2 linked regions of the Metallumcola ferriviriculae genome follow. The protein of the gene in region 2 binds, or shares a complex with, the protein of the main gene of each other region. Links are inferred from orthologs where the notes say so. Each region holds a gene or a part of one and is shown on either strand. Other genes may lie near its edges.

What was found.
Region 1: the proteins of secY (region 2) and secG are in contact, whole or in part, in a crystal structure (PDB 5AWW), measured with the Thermus thermophilus proteins. The link is inferred for Metallumcola ferriviriculae from one-to-one orthologs. Residues at the interface, in WP_096411648.1 of Thermus thermophilus: Leu14, Gln16, Arg17, Phe20, Ile34, Pro35, Pro37, Ile72, Arg108, Arg109, Asn112, Gln113, Arg116, Ile117, Ile120, Pro145, Gly146, Trp147, Phe152, Phe155, Val156, Val159, Thr160, Val162, Ala163, Gly164, Ala166, Leu167, Trp170, Glu173; in WP_223903268.1 of Thermus thermophilus: Tyr5, Ile9, Tyr12, Leu13, Ala16, Leu19, Val20, Val23, Leu24, Gln26, Glu27, Pro28, Gln30, Gly31, Ala32, Asp34, Leu35, Met36, Gly37, Gly38, Ser39, Ala40, Asp41, Leu42, Phe43, Ala45, Arg46, Val48, Tyr53, Thr56.

The regions. Positions count from the first base shown.
Region 1 is NZ_CP121694.1:738,922-749,771, reverse strand. Bases 4,874-7,754 are described here. They hold secG (preprotein translocase subunit SecG), read right to left. Parts: upstream 6,485-7,754; coding sequence 6,263-6,484; downstream 4,874-6,262. Other genes in these bases: eno (phosphopyruvate hydratase), read right to left, coding at 6,693-7,754; MFMK1_RS03770 (sodium-translocating pyrophosphatase), read right to left, coding at 4,874-6,235. In the rest of the region: rnr (ribonuclease R), read right to left, coding at 77-2,191; MFMK1_RS03785 (HDIG domain-containing metalloprotein), read right to left, coding at 2,274-2,825; MFMK1_RS03780 (PaaI family thioesterase), read right to left, coding at 2,818-3,231; MFMK1_RS03775 (alpha/beta hydrolase), read right to left, coding at 3,218-4,006; more of MFMK1_RS03770, read right to left, coding at 4,238-4,873; more of eno, read right to left, coding at 7,755-7,976; gpmI (2,3-bisphosphoglycerate-independent phosphoglycerate mutase), read right to left, coding at 8,036-9,598; tpiA (triose-phosphate isomerase), read right to left, coding at 9,632-10,387; MFMK1_RS03745 (phosphoglycerate kinase), read right to left, coding at 10,432-10,850. UniProt on the Bacillus subtilis protein: Involved in protein export. Participates in an early event of protein translocation.
Region 2 is NZ_CP121694.1:103,292-114,225, reverse strand. Bases 7,699-10,663 are described here. They hold secY (preprotein translocase subunit SecY), read left to right. Parts: upstream 7,699-8,532; coding sequence 8,533-9,795; downstream 9,796-10,663. Other genes in these bases: map (type I methionyl aminopeptidase), read left to right, coding at 10,608-10,663; MFMK1_RS00510 (adenylate kinase), read left to right, coding at 9,958-10,611; rplO (50S ribosomal protein L15), read left to right, coding at 8,090-8,533; rpmD (50S ribosomal protein L30), read left to right, coding at 7,890-8,078; rpsE (30S ribosomal protein S5), read left to right, coding at 7,699-7,878. Outside these bases: rplC (50S ribosomal protein L3), read left to right, coding at 1-362; rplD (50S ribosomal protein L4), read left to right, coding at 388-1,011; rplW (50S ribosomal protein L23), read left to right, coding at 1,011-1,298; rplB (50S ribosomal protein L2), read left to right, coding at 1,324-2,151; rpsS (30S ribosomal protein S19), read left to right, coding at 2,178-2,462; rplV (50S ribosomal protein L22), read left to right, coding at 2,482-2,826; rpsC (30S ribosomal protein S3), read left to right, coding at 2,826-3,485; rplP (50S ribosomal protein L16), read left to right, coding at 3,488-3,922; rpmC (50S ribosomal protein L29), read left to right, coding at 3,912-4,112; rpsQ (30S ribosomal protein S17), read left to right, coding at 4,132-4,395; rplN (50S ribosomal protein L14), read left to right, coding at 4,429-4,797; rplX (50S ribosomal protein L24), read left to right, coding at 4,828-5,154; rplE (50S ribosomal protein L5), read left to right, coding at 5,187-5,726; MFMK1_RS00550 (type Z 30S ribosomal protein S14), read left to right, coding at 5,751-5,936; rpsH (30S ribosomal protein S8), read left to right, coding at 5,964-6,362; rplF (50S ribosomal protein L6), read left to right, coding at 6,403-6,945; and 3 more genes. UniProt on the Bacillus subtilis protein: The central subunit of the protein translocation channel SecYEG. Consists of two halves formed by TMs 1-5 and 6-10.

The sequences.
Region 1 (10,850 bases), 640 kb from region 2 along the record:
ACAGCTCAGCATTTAGTCAAGAAGCCCTGCCTTTGCAATAACTTGACAAAATGGTGCCTGACACCATTTTGTCAAGTTATTCTTCTACTAGTTCGAAATCAATTTCGCGGGCGGCTATGTTAACTTTGGCTACCTGGATTTTAACCGGGTCACCGATTTTAATCATTTTATTGGTATGCTGGCCGATGAATGCTAGCCGGTCTTCCAAATATTCATAGTAATCGTCTGTTAAACTAGATACATGCACTAGGCCTTCCACGGTATTCTCTAGTTCTACAAACAATCCGAAGGGTAATACGCTGCTGACAAAGCCGGGGAATACATCCCCTAAATGGCGCTGCATATACTCTACCTTCTTCATATCTACTGACTCCCGCTCTGCTTCTTCTGCTACTTTTTCACGGATGGAGGATTGTTCGGCAGCATCGGCCACAAATTCTTCTAACTTATTCAGGCGATCCTGACTGATTTTTTCCTTGCTGAAAAATTCGCGAATAATACGATGAATTACCAGGTCCGGATAGCGGCGGATAGGCGATGTGAAGTGGCTGTAATATTTTGAAGCTAGGCCGAAATGCCCCAAGCATGCAGATGCATAACGGGCATGCTTCATTGAACGCAGCATCACGGTGCTGATTACCCGTTCTTCCGGCTTGCCTTGAACTTTTGCGATAACCTCCTGATAAGAGGCAGGTTCCAATTTATCGGCTTTGCCGGAAATGTGATACCCTAACCGGTGTAAAAAGTCATTTAACTCACCAAAATCATCAGGGTCCGGCTGTTGATGCACCCGGTAGACAAAAGGCGCTTCCGCCCAAAACATATGTTCCGCAACTGTTTCGTTGGCTAAAATCATAAATTCTTCAATTAGTTTTTCTGCTACCGAACGCTCAATTTTTTTGATCTCCTGGGGTTTTCCCTGTTCATCTAAAATAACCTTGCTTTCGGGGAATTCAAAATCTATAGCGCCGCGTTTGAGCCGATTTTTCCGCAGTATCCCGCACAGTTCGGCCATCATTTCGAATTCCGGTACAAACTCTTGATATTTCTCGACTAAATCCCGGTCCTTTTCCTCCAATATTTCCCGCACGGCCGCGTAAGTCATGCGGTGGTTAACATTTATAACCGAAGGAGTAATTTCATAGTCGGCTACAGTTCCATCAGCAGTGACTTCCATAATAACCGACATAGCCAGCCTATCCACTCCGGCATTCAAACTGCAGATGTCATTGGAAAGCTGAGGCGGCAGCATGGGAATTACCCGGTCCACCAGATAGACACTTGTAGCGCGACTATATGCTTCTTTATCCAGCTCGCTTCCATCCTTAACATAGTAACTAACATCCGCTATATGTACTCCCAAGCGATAATTGTTACCGTGCTTTTCGATGGTGATAGCATCGTCCAGGTCCTTAGCATCCGCACCGTCAATGGTAACTGTTTTCCACTGACGCAGGTCTTTACGGTCCCGATAATCCTCTTCGGATATTTTCGCAACCCGGGCTGCCTCCGACGTTACTTTATCAGGGAAATTCTCCGGCAATTGGTGCTTACGCACAATTGAAACCACATCGACGCCCGGGTCATCTTCTTTACCTAGAACCTCGATAACCCGGCCTTCGGGATTGCGCCCACCCTGAGGCCAATGGATGATTGACACCACTACCTTATCCTTAGTATGGGCATCCATGGTTCCCCCTTTGGCAATATAGATGTCCTGCCTGATGCGCCGGTCATCGGCAACGACAAAGCCAAAGTTTTTACTCCGTTCAAAAGTACCGACAATCTTTTCATTGGCCCGTTCCAATATCCTAATTATTTCGCCTTCAGGTTTGCCGTTGCGACCGGAACTTTGCCGCCGCGCCACCACCCTGTCGTTATGCATAGCACCGTTCATGTTCTCTGGGCTGATAAAAATATCTGCCTCTCCAACCTGATCGGTTATGATAAAGCCAAAGCCTTTTGCATGGCCTTGAAGCCGACCAACTGCTAAACCCATTTTTTCCGCTAAACCATATTTACTTTTCCTGGTAAGAATTACCTCACCGCGGCGTTCCATCTCCCGAAGAATGGACAAAAAGCTTTCCACTTCCCCAGTATCATGAATATTAAGTACCGCCACTAACTCCTCGGCGGTCAGCGGTTTATATGTCTTTTCCCGCATAAATTCTAAAATATCCTGCTTGTTCACTATAACCCCACCTGTATCATAAGTTTTGATATTACTTGAAAGTATTCCCACTAAGCCAATGATTGATAACTTTGCACTTTAACTATAGTCCCAGCTCAGCGGCACTATCTTTCATCGCTTCCAAACCTAGTCCCATAAATTCCTCCAAAGTCAACCCCAATTCCTCACAGGAAGCAATGACATCCCGCCGTGCACCCCGAGCAAAGGAATTTTCATTATAACGGTTAACCAGAAAGTCCACATCTATAATGGCCAGCTTTTTCTCAGGACGAATCAAGGCCGCCGCTACTATCAAACCGGTAAGTGGGTCAGTCGCGTATAGTGCCTTATCCAATTGACTGTTCCTCGGCAAGCCATGGTGATCGTTATGTACTTTAACAGCGTAGACCAGTTCCTCAGGCAGCCCTTCCGCTGCCAGCATTTCCGCACCCACGATGCTATGTTGACCAGGGTCATCCTTAGTCTTCTCATAATCAATATCATGCAACAGTCCGGCTATGGACCAGAGTTGGGTATCCTCCTCAAAATGCTCCGCCAATCGGTGCATCACCGCCTCTACCGCCAAACAATGCTTAAAAAGATTTTTGTTTTTCAAATGTTTTTTTAGCAATTGATATGCTTCTTCCCTACTCAACATCGTTATCCTCCTCCTTTAAAACTATCATTTTCCCTTCACCCTCAGCCACTACATTACCTTCCACGTCTTGAATTACGGACTGGGTAAATATCACCCGGCTTTTCCTTTCAACTATCCAACCCACGACTCTATATTCTTGACCAACGCGCAGAGGTTTTTTATAGCGAACCTTGAGCTCGGCAGTCATAACGGGACAGCCAATACTCAGCATACTTTTTCCCATTATCTCGTCCAATAATGCTGCTGTAATGCCGCCGTGAACTATGCCGGGATAACCCTCATGATATTTTTCAGGGGTAAAATAGGTAACAAACTTATCCTCTTCCCAGACAAATTCAAGACGAAGTCCTCTGGGGTTATCCTCGCCGCAGGCAAAACAATAATTTCCGCTAATCGAATTCAAACATTACACCTTCCTCTTCCATTATTTCCCTAAAAAACCCTTCAATATACATCAGTACTTTTTCCCGTTCCTGGTCCACAGTAATAATATGCGCGGAATTCTCCACAAAACCCAGCCGCGCGTTTGACAAATGTTTCTTTATAAACGGTGCGCTTTGCCAGTGTATCACATCATCGCTGCGGGAATGCATAATCAATGTCGGGCAGGTCACTCGCGGCAGCAACTTAATAGTGCTATCCACCAATTTTAATAAACTGTGTACAGCTGCCAAAGGCCGCTTAGAATAGTAGACCCTTCCCATTTCTTCATGCAGTTTTTTAATATCTGCCGGCACCCGCCGTTCTTGATATGGCACGAAATACTTCGCCACAGCAGCCAAATGGATACGGCGGTCCCGGAAAAAACGCCTGCCTCCCGGCGTCCCCGCTGTCACAACCGCAGTGACATGATTGGGGTAGTTTGCCGCCAGCATTAAAGCGAGCAAGCCGCCCATAGAAACTCCAATTACAAATACAATCTCATACCGCTGCTTTAGCTCTAAAAATGCCTCCTCGGCTGAATGGTACCAGTCGCTCCATTGGGTTCGGGCCAAATCTTCGGGGGTGACACCATGTCCGGTCAACATCACCCCTTGGGTAGTGAAACCCTGCTGGTGCAGCTTTTCCCCCAGCCACCTAACTTCCGAAGGTGTACTGGCAAAGCCATGAATTAAGAGACAGGCAGCCTGGCCACCGCGAAAGTAAAATGCTTCTTTCATTGCCGGAACTTTTCCCAAAACAACCACCACCAAACTCAATATCTCAATAAGAAACAAAAGCATCTCATATATTAGATATTAACAACCGTATTTAGCAAATGCACTTATACTCCGCGTGCCCTTTATAGGTGCGGAAGGCTTAGTCGAAATTTATGCCTCCAGAACTTATACTTAGAACTTATGCTTCCAGACTGGTATAAGAAAAGGAGTGTTGGACCCAAGCCCAACACTCCCTCAAAAACCCGGATATTACATAAATAAGGGTGCAAATACCAAGGATACGATGGTCATCAACTTGATTAGTATGTTAATAGACGGACCGGAAGTATCCTTAAAAGGGTCACCCACTGTGTCCCCATTTACTGCAGCAGCATGGGCTTCGGAGCCCTTACCGCCATATTCACCGCCTTCAATATATTTCTTAGCATTATCCCAAGCACCGCCGGCATTTGCCATCATAATCGCCAGCAAGAAGCCAGCAACCAGTGCGCCGGCCAATAGGCCGCCCAGCGCTTCTTTACCCAAACCGGGCATCAAACCCACCACGATAGGTACAAATACAGCAAGAAGACCTGGAATAATCATTTCTCTCAAAGCAGCGTCGGTACTAATACTTACACAAGTCTTATGGTCAGGCTTAGCTTTTCCTTCCATCAGTCCGGGAATGGTCTTGAACTGACGGCGAACCTCTTCAATCATATCAAAGGCCGCACGGCCTACCGCCTTCATGGTCAAGGCAGAAAATAGGAAGGGCAGCATACCGCCCAGGAATAATCCAGCAACTACCGGAGGCGACATAATATCAATTGATTGAATGTTTGCCGCCTTGGTATATGCAGAGAATAAGGCCAGCGCTGTCAATGCCGCGGAACCGATGGCAAATCCCTTACCGATGGCAGCAGTGGTGTTACCCACAGCATCCAGTGCATCAGTAACTTTTCTAACCTTCGGATCTAATCCGGCCATTTCCGCAATACCGCCGGCATTATCTGCAATAGGACCATAGGCATCAACTGCTACGGTCATACCAGTTGTAGACAACATACCAACGGCCGCCAAAGCAATACCATACAATCCAGCAAATTTATAAGCCAAAAGAATAGCTACTACAATTACCAGGATAGGCAGCGTAGTACTCATCATACCGTAACTGATACCGGAGATAATATTGGTAGCGGTACCAGTCTGAGATGCCTTGGCAATCTCCTTAACCGGAGTATAGCGTTCTGAAGTATAATATTCGGTAATTTTTCCAATAAGCACTCCGGCCAATAAACCGGCCACAGTAGCACCAAAGACACCCATACCGATTTCCGGCAGTAAAGATGTAGCCAAGAAATAAGTAGCCGCTATGGATAAAATACTGGCAACCAATGTGCCCATGTTTAAAGCACTTTGAGCATTCGCACCTTCACCGGTACGTACAAAGAATGTCCCGATAATAGATGCAATGATACCTGCTGCAGCTACCATCAGCGGCAACAGCGTAGCATTAGTATTACTCATGGTAGCACCCAAAGCGATACCGGCGATGATAGATCCCACATAGGACTCAAACAAGTCCGCGCCCATACCGGCTACGTCACCCACATTATCACCTACGTTATCGGCAATAACCGCAGGGTTCCGCGGGTCATCTTCAGGGATACCAGCTTCAACCTTACCAACTAGGTCAGCACCCACGTCGGCAGCTTTGGTATAGATACCGCCGCCTACACGAGCAAACAGAGCAATGGAACTAGCGCCCAAAGCAAAGCCATTAATGACCTGAGGATTGTCGAATAATATGTTCACAATACCTAGACCTAGAAGACCCAATCCTACAACGGACATACCCATTACGGCACCGCCGGAGAAGGCAACTCCTAAGGCCTTATTGGCACTTTCTTGAGCAGCATTAGCGGTACGCACGTTGGCTTTGGTAGCCACATTCATTCCAATCCAACCTGCAGTAACGGAAGCAATAGCACCCAGGATAAAAGCAACTGCAGTTGTGGGCTGCATGCTATCAGAACCAGGAGTGAGTATCCCGGCTATTACAATTATTGCCGCTAAACCTGCCACAAACCAAACCAACACAGCATATTCTCTTTTCAGGAAAGCCAGTGCCCCTTCATGAATGGCGTCAGCTATCTCCACCATTATTTTACTGCCGGGAGGAGTTTTATTAATCTTAGATGTTAGATAAAACGCGAAAATAAGAGCAATGACCCCGGCAATGGGAGCAAGATACAAAGCGTTTGACATTAACTTTTCTACCTCCTTAAGTGGGGGTTATACAATAGATAATAATAAGGTTAACACGATAAAAGTAGTTGCCAATCCAATAGAAATCTTTCCAAGCAGTTCATCCATACCCTTTTTCTTACCAAAAAAAGTCTGCGCGCCGCCGGTAATAGCTCCTGACATTCCAGCACTTTTTCCAGACTGTAGTAGAACAGTGGAAATTAAGCCCAAGGAAACCAGTACTTGCAGAATTGTTAATGCTGTCTTCATCTCCTGCCACCTCCTAAAGGGGAATAACACATATATTTTAGCATAATAGTTGTCCCGTGGCAACAAGCACCTTTATACCGGCCTTTACACCTACTCAATCCGCCCCCCTTTCAACGATTGAAAAATTTCATAAAATTAAAACTATTCAATAATTCTACTTTTCCCCAAGATTTCCTGCAAAATATCGAATAATTTCCACTCAGGTGTTCTATTTGAGATTGTAAAAAACTCCTTTACCTTTATACCTAAACAGATAACTCAGGTCTTCTTCAATACGTAAAAGCTGATTATACTTTGCCACTCGGTCAGTTCTTGACGGTGCGCCGGTTTTTATCTGTCCGGCATTGGCAGCAACCGCTATATCGGCAATGGTTACATCTTCCGTTTCACCTGAGCGGTGTGAGATTACCGCAGTGTACCCTGCTTTCTTCGCCATTTCAATGGCATCAAAAGTTTCGGTTAATGTACCGATCTGATTGACCTTAATCAGGATGGAATTGGCTACCCCCATCTCAATACCTTGAGCAAGTTTGGTAGTATTGGTAACAAATAAGTCATCCCCCACCAGCTGCACCTTTTTACCCAGTTTAGCGGTAAAACGCTGCCATCCTTCCCAGTCATCCTCAGATAAACCGTCCTCAATTGAAATAATGGGATATTTGTCAATTAAGCTGCTGTAAAAGTCTATCAGCTGGTCTGATGTGAAGGTTTCCCCTTGGCCTTCAAAGCGGTAAGAACCCTCCTTGTACAGCTCTGTTGCAGCCACATCCAAAGCCAATACCACATCCTCACCAGGCTTATATCCTGCTTTTTCAACAGCTGCCACAATTACTTCCAGGGCTTCTTCGTTAGACTTGAGATTCGGGGCAAAGCCGCCTTCATCACCCACGGCGGTGTTTAACCCTTTGGCCTGAAGCACCTTTTTCAGATTGTGAAATATTTCGGCACCCATCCTTAAGCCTTCGCGGAAGCTTTCTGCCCCCACCGGCATAACCATAAATTCTTGGATATCCACATTATTGTCAGCATGTTCGCCGCCATTAAGGATATTCATCATGGGCACAGGCATTTCTTTGGCGTTAACACCGCCCAAATACTGATATAATGGCAGCCCTAAGGCGTTTGCGGCGGCGTTTGCAGCAGCCAAAGATACCCCCAATAACGCATTGGCACCAAGCTTGGACTTATTTTCTGTTCCATCTAACTCCAAAAGCAGTTCATCGATACCCAACTGATCAACTGCATCAAGCCCAAGTACTTCCGGAGCGATGATATTATTTACATTGCTTACCGCCTGCAGCACACCTTTGCCCATATAACGGTTGTCATCCTTATCTCTTAACTCCACTGCTTCGTAGGCGCCGGTAGAAGCACCTGAAGGTACTGCGGCGCGACCCACTGCACCACTTTCTAAAACCATTTCCACCTCCACGGTGGGATTACCCCGAGAGTCCAATATCTCCCTTGCCACTACTTCATTAATAATGGTCATTTATAAAAACCTCCTATTGCAATTTTACGTAAGGTTACGCATAATCTTTTAGCAATTTATTATTTTTCTTCCCCCGCCAGACTTTTCCCGCTCATTTCTTCGGGCAACGGGATACCCAGCAGTTTCAACATCGTCGGCGCCACATCCCGTAAAGAACCCTGGGTTGCCAATGTACTGTGTTTTAATTTATCATACACAAGAATAAAGGGTACCAAATCGTTGGTATGCGCCGTATGAGGTTCGCCGGTATCCAAGTCTACCATCTTTTCCACATTACCGTGATCTGCAGTGATGAGCAGCGGTGCTGCCCGTTTTTGCATTACCCTGCTTATCTTACCGATGCATTCATCTACAGTTTCCACTGCTTTTACCGCCGCTTCTTCTATTCCGGTATGCCCCACCATATCTGGGTTGGCAAAGTTCAACACTATTACATCGTACTTATCTGCCTTTATTTGCTCTAACACCTTCTCTGTCACCTCAAAGGCACTCATTTCCGGCTTAAGATTGTATGTAGCAACCTTAGGTGAAGGAATTAATATCCGGTCCTCGCCTTCATTCTCCTCTTCGGCGCCACCGTTGAAAAAGAAAGTGACATGAGCATACTTTTCCGTTTCGGCAATACGCAGCTGCTTCATACCCTTTGCCGCAAGTACCTCTCCCAAAGTGTTCACCAAATTTTGCGGCAGAAACGCCGTGGGAGTATCAATGGTTATGTCATACTGGGTCATACAGACAAAGGGAATCGGTTTATATCCATCCGGTCTGACGAATCCTTGAAAATCCTCATCCACAAATGCCCGAGTAATTTCCCTGGCCCTATCTGCCCTAAAGTTAAAAAAAATAACCCCGTCATTATTGTTAACCTGGCCCACAGGCTGTCCTGTTTTGTCCACAATTACCGTGGGTTCTACAAACTCATCGGTAACCCGTCGGTCATAAGAACGCTCTACTGCTGCTTTAGGAAACGTAGCCTTAATTCCCTCTGCACTGACCATTGCCTTAAACGCCTTAGCGACGCGTTCCCACCTCTGGTCCCGGTCCATGGCGTAATAGCGTCCCATTACAGTTGCCACCTGGCCCAGCTTCAATTCAGCAAATTTCTTCTGCAGCGCATCGAAATATTCCATAGCGTTAGCCGGCGGTACATCACGACCGTCGAGAAAAGCATGGACAAATACCTTTTCAACGCCTTGCGCTTTTGCTAGTTCCAATAAAGCAAACAGATGCTCTATGTGACTATGTACACCGCCGTCGGATAACAAACCCATCAGGTGTAAAGCGCCACCCTGTTCCTTTACCCTGCCCATTATTTTCAAGAAAGCAGGGTTCTTAGAAAAATCTCCCTCTTTGATGGCTTTATTTATCCGTGTAATCTCCTGATAAACCACCCTGCCGGCACCAATATTTAGGTGCCCCACCTCAGAATTGCCCATCTGCCCTTCAGGTAATCCCACAGCCTCTCCCGATGCTTGTAAGGCAGTATGCGGATACTGTTTAAGTAACGCTTGAAAATTGGGCAGTGATGCATCGGCCAGGGCGTTACCCTGTTTCCGGGTACTGATACCCCATCCGTCTAGTATCATTAGCATTAACGGTTTTGCCACATTTATCCTCCTCATTGAAGCAGAAACTGGCGGGTATAATGCCTGCGGCTATGCTTTAAAATTTACTATTCCGGCAAAAGACTCCGCCTGCAGCGCCGCGCCACCCACTAAAGCGCCATCAATATTAGGCTGCTCCATTAGCTCATTAATATTGTTAGGTTTAACACTGCCGCCGTACTGTATTCTTACCTGCTCAGCCGACTGCTCGCCATACATTCCGGCCAATACCCGACGAATATGAGCAATTACTTTTTCCGCATCAGCATTGGAGGCAGTTTTCCCGGTGCCAATGGCCCAAATGGGCTCGTATGCCACCACTAATTCCGACACCTGACCCTGCTCCAAACCGGCTAGGCCCTCCTCAATTTGTCTTCCCACTACCTGTTCGGTACTGGCTGCTTCGCGCTGTTCCAGTGTTTCTCCGACACAGACTATTGGTTTAATACCGTGGGCATAAGCGCTTTTTACCTTTTTATTTACCGTCTCATCCGTTTCACTGAAATACTGACGCCGCTCCGAATGCCCGATAATAACATAATCCAGTCCCATTTCCATCAGCATAGTGGGCGAAATCTCGCCGGTATAGGCGCCTTTTTCTTCCCAATGCATGTTTTGAGCACCTACCTTAATCCCACTGCCTTTGGCTTCGGCTATTACCCCGGCCAAAGCGGTAAATGGCGGGCATACCACTACTTCCACGTTGGTGTTACCGGCTGAGAGCTGTTTCAATTCCTTTACCAACACAGTCCCTTCAGCAGCATTCTTATGCATTTTCCAGTTACCAGCAATAATCGGTTTACGCATATTGAAAACCCCCTAAGCGAAATATTCAGTTTACCTGCTTGAAACTACTTGTCGGTCAAAGCTGCGATACCCGGCAATTCCTTGCCTTCCAAAAACTCCAACGATGCACCGCCGCCGGTAGAAATGTGGGTGAGTTGACTCGCCACACCGGTCTTTTCCACTGCTGCCACGGAATCACCGCCGCCTACAATAGTAGTACCCTCCACTTCAGCCATAGCTCGCGCTAAGGCATTGGTGCCGCCGGCAAATGGTTCCATCTCAAAGACACCCATCGGCCCATTCCAGATAATAGTACGAGATTGCCGTATCTGTTCGGTAAATAACTGCACCGTACTGTCGCCTATATCCACCGCTTTCCATCCTGCAGGCACCTGGTCGACAGCCACTGTTTTGTGGCTGCTGTCGGCCGAAACCTCCTCAGCTACCACTACGTCCACAGGCAGCAGCAGCTTTACACCCTGTT
Region 2 (10,934 bases):
ATTATCAAGTGGGTCAAGAAGTTAAAATCGAAGATATCTTCAAGGCCGGTGACTTTGTTGATGTTACGGGAATATCTAAGGGTAAAGGATTTACAGGCAGCATTAAAGCCCATGGCTTCAGCAGAGGCCCTATGAGTCACGGTTCTCATTACCATCGCGGTTCGGGCGCATTGGGCTCGTTAGGTCCTAACCGGGTATTTAAAGGCCGACCATTGCCTGGCAGAAGAGGCAGTGACAGAGTCACCGTTCAAAAGTTAGAAGTAGTTAAAACTGATAACGAACAGAATTTACTCTTGGTAAAAGGTTCTGTGCCGGGTGCTAAAAAAACTATTATGATGGTTAAAGACTCGGTTAAGGCTTAACTATCCAGGGAAGGAGGAGTAAGAGATGCCTAAAGTGGCTCTATATAATGTTCGGGGAGAGCAGGTAGGAGATGTAGAACTTCAAGACAGCGTCTTCGGTGCACCTATCAACGAGCATGTAATGCACGAAGCTGTAGTGGCTCATCTAGCTAACCGGCGTCGCGGTACTCACGCCACAAAAAGTCGTGGCGAAGTGAGGGGAGGCGGCAAAAAGCCTTGGCGTCAAAAAGGGACCGGTCGTGCGCGTGTTGGTACTATTCGTTCTCCGTTATGGCGCGGCGGTGCCATAACATTTGGCCCCAGTCCCCGGGATTACAGCACTAGTATTCCTAAAAAAGTACGGCGTCTGGCTATCAAGTCTGCATTATCGTCAAAGGTCTTGGAAGGCAGTTTGATAGTTGTGGATGATTTAAAATTTGAAAAGCCCAGGACTAAAGAGATGGCCGGTGTGCTTAATGCACTGGGCATAGAGGAAAAGGCTTTGGTGATTTCTAACGGTGAAGGAGACAATGTGAGATTGTCCGCCAGAAACATCGCCAGCGTCAAGCCTTTAGCCCCTATTAATCTTAATGCATACGACATCTTGAACTATAACAAGGTGGTCATTACTAAAGATGCGGTCCACAAAGTGGAGGAGGTGCTTGGTTAATGCGTCGTCCCCATGAGATTCTGGTGCGTCCGGTAATTTCAGAACGCACTGTCGAGCTGATGGAAGATAACAAATACACATTTATTGTCGCTAAGAAAGCGAATAAAAGCGAGATTAAAAAGGCCGTTGAAGAGATCTTCGATGTTACCGTCACCCGGGTGAACACCTTGATGGTAAGAGGGAAAAACAGGCGGATGGGTCGTTTTGAAGGTAAGACTCCAGACCGAAAAAAGGCCATTGTTACTCTTAAACCCGGAGACAAAATCGAAGTGTTTGAAGGGCTATAGGTTTAGGTAAAAGGAGGGTATTCAAATGGCGATTAAAAAGTTTAAGCCCACCTCACCGGGCCGCCGCCAAATGACGGTTTCTACATTCGAAGAGGTTACTAAAAAGGAACCGGAAAAATCATTGGTGGAGCCGGTCAAAAAGACCGGTGGCCGCAACGCGCAAGGTCGTCTGACCGTTCGTCACCGTGGCGGCGGGCATAAACGTTTATACAGAGTGATTGATTTCAAGAGAAATAAAGATATAATTCCGGCAAAAATTGCCGCAGTTGAATATGATCCCAATCGGTCCGCTAATATTGCCTTACTGCATTATGCGGACGGGGAAAAGAGCTACATTCTAGCCCCTAACGGTTTGGGCGTGGGTGACATGGTTGAATCCGGTGAAGGTGCGGACATTAAGGTTGGTAATGCACTGCCGCTGAAGAACATTCCTGTGGGTACAATTATTCATAATATCGAACTACAACCGGGTAAGGGCGGACAGCTTTGTCGTTCTGCCGGGACATCTGCGCAGTTGATGGCGAAAGAGGGAAAACACTGTCATCTTCGTCTTCCTTCTGGGGAGGTTAGATTGGTGCTGCAGGACGGCAGAGCTACCATCGGACAGGTGGGCAACATCGACCATGAGAACATTACTATCGGTAAAGCAGGGCGTTCACGGTGGAAGGGTATTCGGCCCACTGTTCGTGGTGTGGTAATGAACCCTGTGGACCACCCCCACGGCGGTGGTGAAGGTCGTTCACCTGTCGGTCGAAATCCTGTTACTCCTTGGGGCAAACCGGCTCTGGGTGCAAAGACCCGGAAGAAAAATAAGCCTTCTAACCGGTTGATTGTGAAACGGCGTAAGGGTTAATGAGTACGAGGAAGGAGGCGTAATGAATGGGAAGATCCTTAAAAAAAGGTCCATATTGCGATCCCAAATTGCTTAAGAAGATAGAAGAAATGAATGAAAATGAACAAAAGCGAGTAATTAAAACCTGGTCGCGCAGTTCTACCATATTTCCACAGTTTGTCGGTCATACTATAGCGGTGCATGGTGGCAGGAAACACATTCCCATTTACATCACTGAAGATATGGTTGGGCATAAACTAGGTGAATTTGCACCTACTAGAACGTTCAAAGGACATGGATCACATACGGAACGTTCCACATCTTTGAAATAGATTGAGAGGGGGGTTAACCATGGAAGCTAAAGCAGTAGCTAGGTATATTCGCGTTTCTCCGCGGAAAGTGCGTCAGGTGGCCAACATGATTAAGGGCAAAGATATACTGGAAGCGCAGGCGGTGCTGAAATATACGCCTAAAAGGGGTGCTGGATATATTGCCAAAGTTCTGCAGTCTGCTGTGGCTAACGCTGAGCATAACTACGAAATGGACCCCGACAATATGTATGTGGCCAATGCCTACGTTGATCAGGGGCCAACATTGAAAAGATTTATGCCCAGGGCAATGGGCAGAGCTGATAAGATTAGAAAAAGGACCAGTCACATTACCGTGGTGGTACGGGAAAAGGAGGAGGTTAATTAGTGGGGCAGAAAGTTCATCCTAAAGGTCTGCGTATAGGCATCATTAAAGACTGGGATGCCAAATGGTATGCTGACAAGGATTATGCTGATTTACTGTATGAAGACATTGAAATAAGACGCTTTCTGAAAAAACGACTATATGATGCAGGTATTTCCACTGTCGAAATTGAACGTGCAGCTAACCGTATTAAGATTTCCATCCATACTGCTAAACCTGGTATTGTTATTGGCCGCGGTGGGTCGGAAGTGGAAGCACTGCGTAAGGAATTGGAAAAATTAACAGATAAAAAAGTTAATGTTAATATCGTGGAAATCAAAAGGCCTGAATTAGACGGTCAACTGGTTTCGGAGAACGTTGCATCTCAGCTGGAACGAAGAGTTTCTTTTCGCCGGGCTATGAAGCAAGTTGTATCCCGCTCCATGCGGTTTGGGGCCGAAGGCATTAAAATAATGTGCGCCGGTCGTTTGGGCGGTGCGGAAATTGCTAGAACCGAATGGTATAGTGAAGGAAAAGTACCGCTGCATACTTTAAGAGCAGATATTGATTATGGATTTGCGGAAGCCAATACAACTTACGGTAAGATTGGCGTAAAGGTTTGGATTTATAAAGGCGAAGTACTTCCTGAAGCAAAAGGTAAAGTGAAGGAAGGAGGCAACTAACCATGTTGATGCCGAAAAGGGTAAAATGGCGTAGACAACACCGGCCAAGTCTTTCTGGTAAAGCTATAAAGGGCAGTAATGTTGATTTCGGTGAATACGGTCTGCAGGCATTAGAACCGGCCTGGATCACTAGCCGTCAAATCGAAGCAGCACGTATCGCTATGACCCGTTATATCAAACGGGGCGGGAAAGTTTGGATTAGAATTTTCCCTGATCGTCCTATTACGGCAAAACCAGCGGAAACCCGTATGGGTAGTGGTAAAGGCTCTCCGGAATACTGGGTAGCTCCTGTGAAACCGGGTAGGATTATGTTTGAAATGGCCGGAGTGACTGAAGAAATAGCCAAAGAAGCAATGCGCTTGGCTAGTCATAAGTTGCCGATTAAAACCAAGTTTATAAAACGTAACGAAGTGGGTGGTGAGGCCGATGAAAGCTAATCAGCTACGGGATTTAACCACAGAAGAATTGGTGCGGAAAGTTGATGATTTCAAAGAAGAATTGTTTAACTTACGTTTCCAATTAGCTACCGGCCAGTTGGATAATCCTTTGCGTATTAAAAATGTCCGCAGGGATATTGCCAGAGCTAAGACTGTTTTAAGAGAACGGGAATTAAAACAGGAAGCGTAAGTGAAAGGAGGAAAGGCACTTGGCTGAGAGAACTTTGCGTAAGGGCCGTGTTGGCCACGTTGTTAGTGATAAAATGGAAAAAACAGTGGTTGTATCTGTTGAAACCTATGTTCGCCATCCGCTTTATGGCAGAACGGTTAAGAAAAGTAATAAGTTTAAAGCTCATGATGAGGCCAACCAATGCAGGATTGGCGATAAGGTAAAAATCGTTGAGACCCGTCCGTTGAGCAAGGATAAGCGCTGGCGGATAGCGGAAATCCTGGAAAAAGCCCAAAAGCTATAGTATTGGTTGCGAGTCGAAAGGGGGTAACATCACATGATACAAGCCCAGACGATGCTAAAAGTCGGAGACAACACTGGTGCCAAAAAATTAATGTGCATTCGAGTGCTGGGTGGTTCAGGGCGCCGATATGCTGCGGTTGGTGATATAGTAATCGCATCTGTTAAGGAAGCGGCACCTGGTGGTGTGGTTAAAAAAGGTGATGTTGTTAAGGCAGTTGTGGTACGAACCAAAAAAGGTAATAGAAGACCTGATGGAACCTATATACGTTTCGATGAAAACGCAGCGGTAATCATTAACGACCAAGGCCAACCCAAAGGAACGCGTATTTTTGGTCCGGTTGCCAGGGAACTGCGTGACAGGGATTATATGAAGATTGTTTCGTTAGCACCCGAGGTGCTTTAGGTTATTAACCGGTTTGCGGAGGTGAAAATATTGGCAAGCCCTAAAGTTCATGTAAAAAAAGGGGATACCGTCGTTGTAGTTAGCGGAAAAGATGTTGGCAAAAAGGGCAAGGTACTGCAGGTGCTGCCCCGGGATATGCGGGTAGTGGTAGAAGGTGTAAACGTAGTAAAACGCCATACCAAAGCTACTCAACAGATGCCCCAAGGCGGTATAGTGGAAAAAGAGGCCCCAATTGCCAGCTCCAATGTGATGGTATACTGCAGCAAGTGCAATCAGCCCACCAAAATTGGCAAGAAGTTTCTTGATGACCAAAGTAAGGTGCGCGTTTGCAAGAAATGCGGTGAAGATTTAGATTAAGGTTGTTCTGCCGGAAAGGGGGTAAAATTATGGTGGCAAGACTAAAAGAAAAGTACCTGAAAGAAACGCAACCGGCATTGAAAGAAAAGTTCGGTTACAAGAATACCATGGAAGTGCCAAAACTGGAAAAAGTGATTATTAACATGGGAGTGGGCGAAGCTACTCAAAACCCCAAAGCCCTGGATGGCGCGGTGGAAGATTTAACCGCAATTACTGGGCAAAAGCCGGTAATTACCAAGGCAAAAAAATCAGTGGCGGCGTTTAAATTGCGGGAAGGTACTCCCATCGGTTGCAAAGTTACCCTGAGAGGGGATAAAATGTACGAATTTGTAGACCGGTTGGTGAATGTTACCTTGCCCCGGGTAAGGGACTTTAACGGCGTTTCCCCCAAGGCCTTTGATGGTCGCGGTAACTATACCCTGGGTATGAAAGAACAGTTGATTTTCCCGGAAATTGATTATGATAAGGTAGATAAAGTCAGAGGGATGGACATTGTTTTTGTTACTTCAGCTAAGTCTGATGAAGAATCACGAGAATTGTTGCGTTTAATGGGAATGCCATTTAGACAGTAAAAAGCCAAGGAGGAGGGATAAACAGTGGCAAAGAAATCTATGATCGCCAAAGCAAAGCGCACGCCCAAGTACCGAGTGCGGGCCCACAACCGCTGCAGAGTCTGCGGCCGTCCCCATGGTTACATGCGGAAATTTGGTATCTGCCGAATTTGCTTCCGTGAACTGGCGTATAAAGGTGAAATACCCGGCGTTACCAAGTCTAGCTGGTAATATAGATATCGGAAGGGGGTAGTTAAGATGGTAATGACGGATCCGATTGCAGATTTGCTGACCAGAATTCGCAATGCGAGTATGGCCAATAAAAGTACAGTTGAAGTGCCTGCCTCCAAGATTAAAAAAGCGATTGCTGAAATATTCAAGGCAGAAGGCTACATCAAAGATGTTGAATATGTTGATGACAGCAAACAGGGTATTTTAAGGCTGTACCTAAAATATGGTAAGAGTAATGAAAAAGTAATTACCGGCCTGAAAAGAATCAGCAAACCGGGATTGCGTGTTTATGCTAATAAAGATGAAATACCAAGGGTTTTAGGCGGCTTGGGTGTGGCGGTTATTTCCACTTCCAAAGGAGTAATGACCGATAAAGCAGCTCGCCAGGGAGGAACTGGTGGCGAAGTCATCTGTTACATTTGGTAAGAAACACTTATAGCAGTTTTTCACGACAGGAGGTGTCATTATGTCCAGAGTTGGTAGATTGCCTATAAACATTCCTGAGGGTACGGAAGTTAATAAGACTGGAAACAAAGTTACCGTTAAGGGACCAAAAGGGCAACTGGAAAAAGAATTTCACCCGGAAATTGATATTAACATTGAAGACGGTGTAATTAATGTGACCCGTCCCACTAATAAAAAGCAGCATCGTGCACTGCATGGGCTGACCAGAGCACTGTTAAACAATCTGGTTCAAGGTGTTACAAATGGTTTCCAAAAAGGACTCGAATTGACTGGTGTAGGTTATCGGGCTAATATGCAGGGTAAAAAATTAGTGCTACATGTGGGTTATTCACAGCCGGTAGAGATGGAGCCGCCGGCGGGTATAGAAATTGAGACACCTGTTCCTACCAAGATTATCGTTAAAGGTATTGATAAAGAATTGGTGGGTGCAATTGCCGCAAACATTCGGAAAGTGAGAGAACCGGAACCCTATAAAGGCAAAGGTATCAGGTATGAAGGCGAGCGGATCCGCAGAAAAGTTGGTAAGGCCGGATCTGCCAAGTAATACTACCTTGTCTGGGTTGCTGCAGAAAGGAGTGACATTCCTTGTTTAAAAAGTATAACCGTAAGGCGGTTAGAGATAAAAAACGGAGACGATTACGTAACAAACTATTTGGGACATCAGAACGCCCGCGTCTGTCCGTTTATCGCAGTTCTAAACACATCTATGCACAAGTAATTGATGATACTGTTGGCAGCACACTGGTAGCGGCCTCCACTTTAGATGCAGATATAAAAGGTGAAATCATCGGTGCTAATGCAGAAGCTGCAAAGAAAACGGGCCAGCTGGTGGCAAAAAAAGCCCTTGAAAAAGGAATTAAAAAGGTGGTATTTGATCGGGGTGGATACATTTATCACGGTCGAATAGCTGCGCTGGCAGAAGGTGCCAGAGAAGGCGGCTTGGAATTTTAAAGTTTTTGGCAAAGGAGGGAAATGAATGGTCGGTATTGACCCTAATAAACTGGAACTGAATGAGAAAGTTGTTAGTATTAACCGTGTAGCTAAAGTTGTAAAAGGCGGACGGCGCTTCAGTTTTAGTGCTTTGGTTGTTGTAGGAGACGGTAACGGATATGTAGGAGCGGGCTTCGGTAAGGCAAATGAGGTCCCTGGAGCTATTCGTAAGGGAATAGAAAACGCTAAGAAAAACCTGATTAAAATTCCTTTGGTGGGTACTACTATTCCCCATGAGATGGTAGGAAGATTCGGGGCTGGACGGGTATTATTAAAGCCCGCTTCGGAAGGTACCGGAGTTATTGCCGGTGGCCCTGTACGTGCGGTACTTGAACTGGCCGGTATCAGAGATATTTTGACCAAGTCCCTGGGCTCTGCCAATGCCAACAATATGGTATATGCTACACTAGAAGGATTGAAAAGCATGAAACGCGCTGAGGATGTTGCAAAACTCCGTGGCAAATCCGTTGAAGAGTTGCTTGGGTAGGAGGAATGGCAATGGCAAAGAAATTGAAAATTACACTCAAGAAAAGCATTATCGGACAGAATGAACAACAGCGTGGTACAGTGGCCGCATTGGGTTTGAGAAAATTGCACCAAAGCGTGGTCAAGGAAGACACACCCAATATTCGCGGCATGGCTGAGAATGTAAATCATTTAGTGGTTGTAGAAGAAATTGAGGTTTAGGAGGTGTAGCTGTGGTTAGACTCCATGAACTCAAGCCAGCAGAAGGTGCCAAAAAAGCTTCTACCCGTAAGGGAAGAGGTATTGGCTCCGGTTTAGGAAAAACATCCGGCCGCGGTCACGGCGGGCAAAACTCCCGTTCCGGCGGCGGTGTTAGACGTGGTTTTGAAGGCGGACAAATGCCTTTGACCCGTAGGCTTCCTAAACGCGGCTTTACAAATATTTTTGCTAAGGAAATCGCGATTGTAAATCTGGATCAGTTAAATGCTTTCAACGAGGGAACTGAAGTCACTCCCGAGCTATTGGTACAAGAAGGCATCGTTAATCAGGTCAAGGATGGTATCAAGATATTGGCTAACGGAGAATTGACTAAATCCTTAACAGTAAAAGCAAATTTCTTTAGTAAAGCAGCAGCCGAAAAAATTGAGGCTGCCGGTGGAAGAGCTGAGGTGGTATAATGTTTGCCAGTTTAAAGTCTGCCATGAAGATAGATGACCTGCGTAGAAAGATTGTTTTTACGATACTGATGTTTTTTGTCTTCCGTCTTGGGGCGCATATCCCCGTGCCGGGGATTGATACAGCGCAGTTAAAGCAACTGATGGACAGCGGTACCCTGTTTGGTTTTATTGATGTAATATCCGGCGGGGCATTCAAAAAGTTTACTATTTTTGCTATGGGCATCATGCCTTACATCAACGCATCCATTATCATGCAGCTGTTGACTGTGGTAATCCCATATTTGGAGCGCCTGGCCAAGGAAGGTCAGGAAGGGCAAAAGAAGATTGTTCAGTTTACACGTTACGGTACGGTTATTCTAGGTTTTATTCAGGCAGTTGGTATGGCTTTTTATTTGGGTAAGGCCGGTGTATTGGAGAATGCCGGCATCGGGTCTTATGCCGTTATAGCTATCACTTTAACAGCCGGCACGGCTTTTCTCATGTGGCTGGGTGAAATGATTACGGAAAAAGGAATTGGTAATGGTATTTCCTTAATTATTTTCGCTGGGATTGTATCCCGTCTGCCTGCAGGTCTATACGGTATGTACCAATACGTGTCCACAGGTGAGACCAGTATTTTTGCGGTACTATTTTTCTTGGTAATTGCTCTTGTGGTAATTGCCGGTGTTGTAGCTATTCAAGAAGGGCAGAGACGCATTCCGGTGCAGTATGCAAAACGAGTGGTAGGTAGAAAAGTTTACGGCGGACAATCAACACATATTCCGCTTAAAGTGAATCAGGCGGGAGTAATTCCGGTTATTTTTGCCATGTCAATCTTACTTTTCCCTACAACTATTGCATCATGGTTTCCCAATAATGCTTTTGCTCAAACAATAGTAGGGATATTTAGCTTTAGGTCTGTGTCGTATATGGTTATGTACGCGCTATTGATTATTTTCTTCACTTATTTTTATACTGCGGTTACGTTTAATCCCCAGGATGTTGCGGATAACATGAAAAAATATGGTGGTTTTATTCCTGGCCTGCGGCCGGGAAGACCTACAGCTGAGTATATTGATAGGGTTTTGACTAGAATCACGTTATCCGGTGCCATTTTCCTGGCAGCGATTGCATTACTGCCTAACTTAGTTATGGCACTGACAGGTTTGAACATTTATTTTGGTGGTACAGCACTGCTGATTGTAGTAGGGGTAGCATTAGAGACCATGAAGCAAATAGAGTCTCAGCTATTAATGCGTAACTACCAAGGTTTTATGAAGTAGATTGCTTCGCTTAACGTGCATCAGCATAAAGAAACTTTGCTTGTGCCGCAAAGAATAGAACACTAGCTTTAAAAGGTGTAAGCTTTTGGCACAAGCGCATTAGTTTAAACTTATGCCGTCAGAAGTAATTTTCTGGCAGGTGCAAAACAGGGAGGGGTTCAAGTGAGGTTACTGTTGATGGGTCCTCCGGGGGCCGGTAAAGGTACGCAAGCTGAGGTTTTAACTGAAAAGCTTAAAATACCTCACATTTCTACTGGCGATATGTTCCGGAAGGCTATCAAGGATGGAACTGAGTTGGGTAAGAAAGCTAAAGAGTATATGGATGCTGGAAAGCTGGTACCTGATGAAGTAACTGTAGGCATTGTTAAAGAACGCCTAGGCGAATCCGATTGCGGGCAAGGCTTTTTGTTAGACGGTTTTCCTCGCACGGTAAATCAAGCGGAAGCGTTGGATGAGATCCTTAAACAATTACGGATTAAACTAGATGCGGTAATTAACATTGAGGTGCCCAGGGAAAAACTCTTAGACCGCTTAACCGGACGACGCATATGCAAAGATTGTGGTGCCACCTATCACGTAACATTTAACCAACCTCAAGAAGCAAATAATTGTGATGTCTGCGGTGGAGAACTGTATCAGCGCAGCGACGATACAGCAGAGACTGTAGCTAATAGATTAGATGTATATGCCAAGCAAACGCAACCGTTAATTGAATTTTATCAGAAGCAGGGCCTTTTGGCCGACATTAACGGTGACCAGAAAATCAGCGCAGTACTGAAAGAAATTGGCGAAAGGCTTGGGAGCGACTTGGTATGATTACTCTTAAATCCGACCGTGAATTGGAATATATGCGTGATGCCGGCAGGATAGTGGCTGAAACTCATCTTGAACTAGAAAAGGCGATTAGACCAGGCATCACTACTAAAGAATTAGATATAATTGCTGAAAAATATATCCTAAGTCAAGGGGCAAAGCCCGCGTTTAAAGGTTATCAGGGGTTTCCCGCCAGCATCTGCGTTTCTATTGACGCGGAGGTGGTTCACGGCATCCCGGGTTTAAGGGAATTAAAAAATGGAAATATTATTAGTATTGATATTGGCACAGTGATAAATGGATTCTATGGTGATGCTGCTAGAACT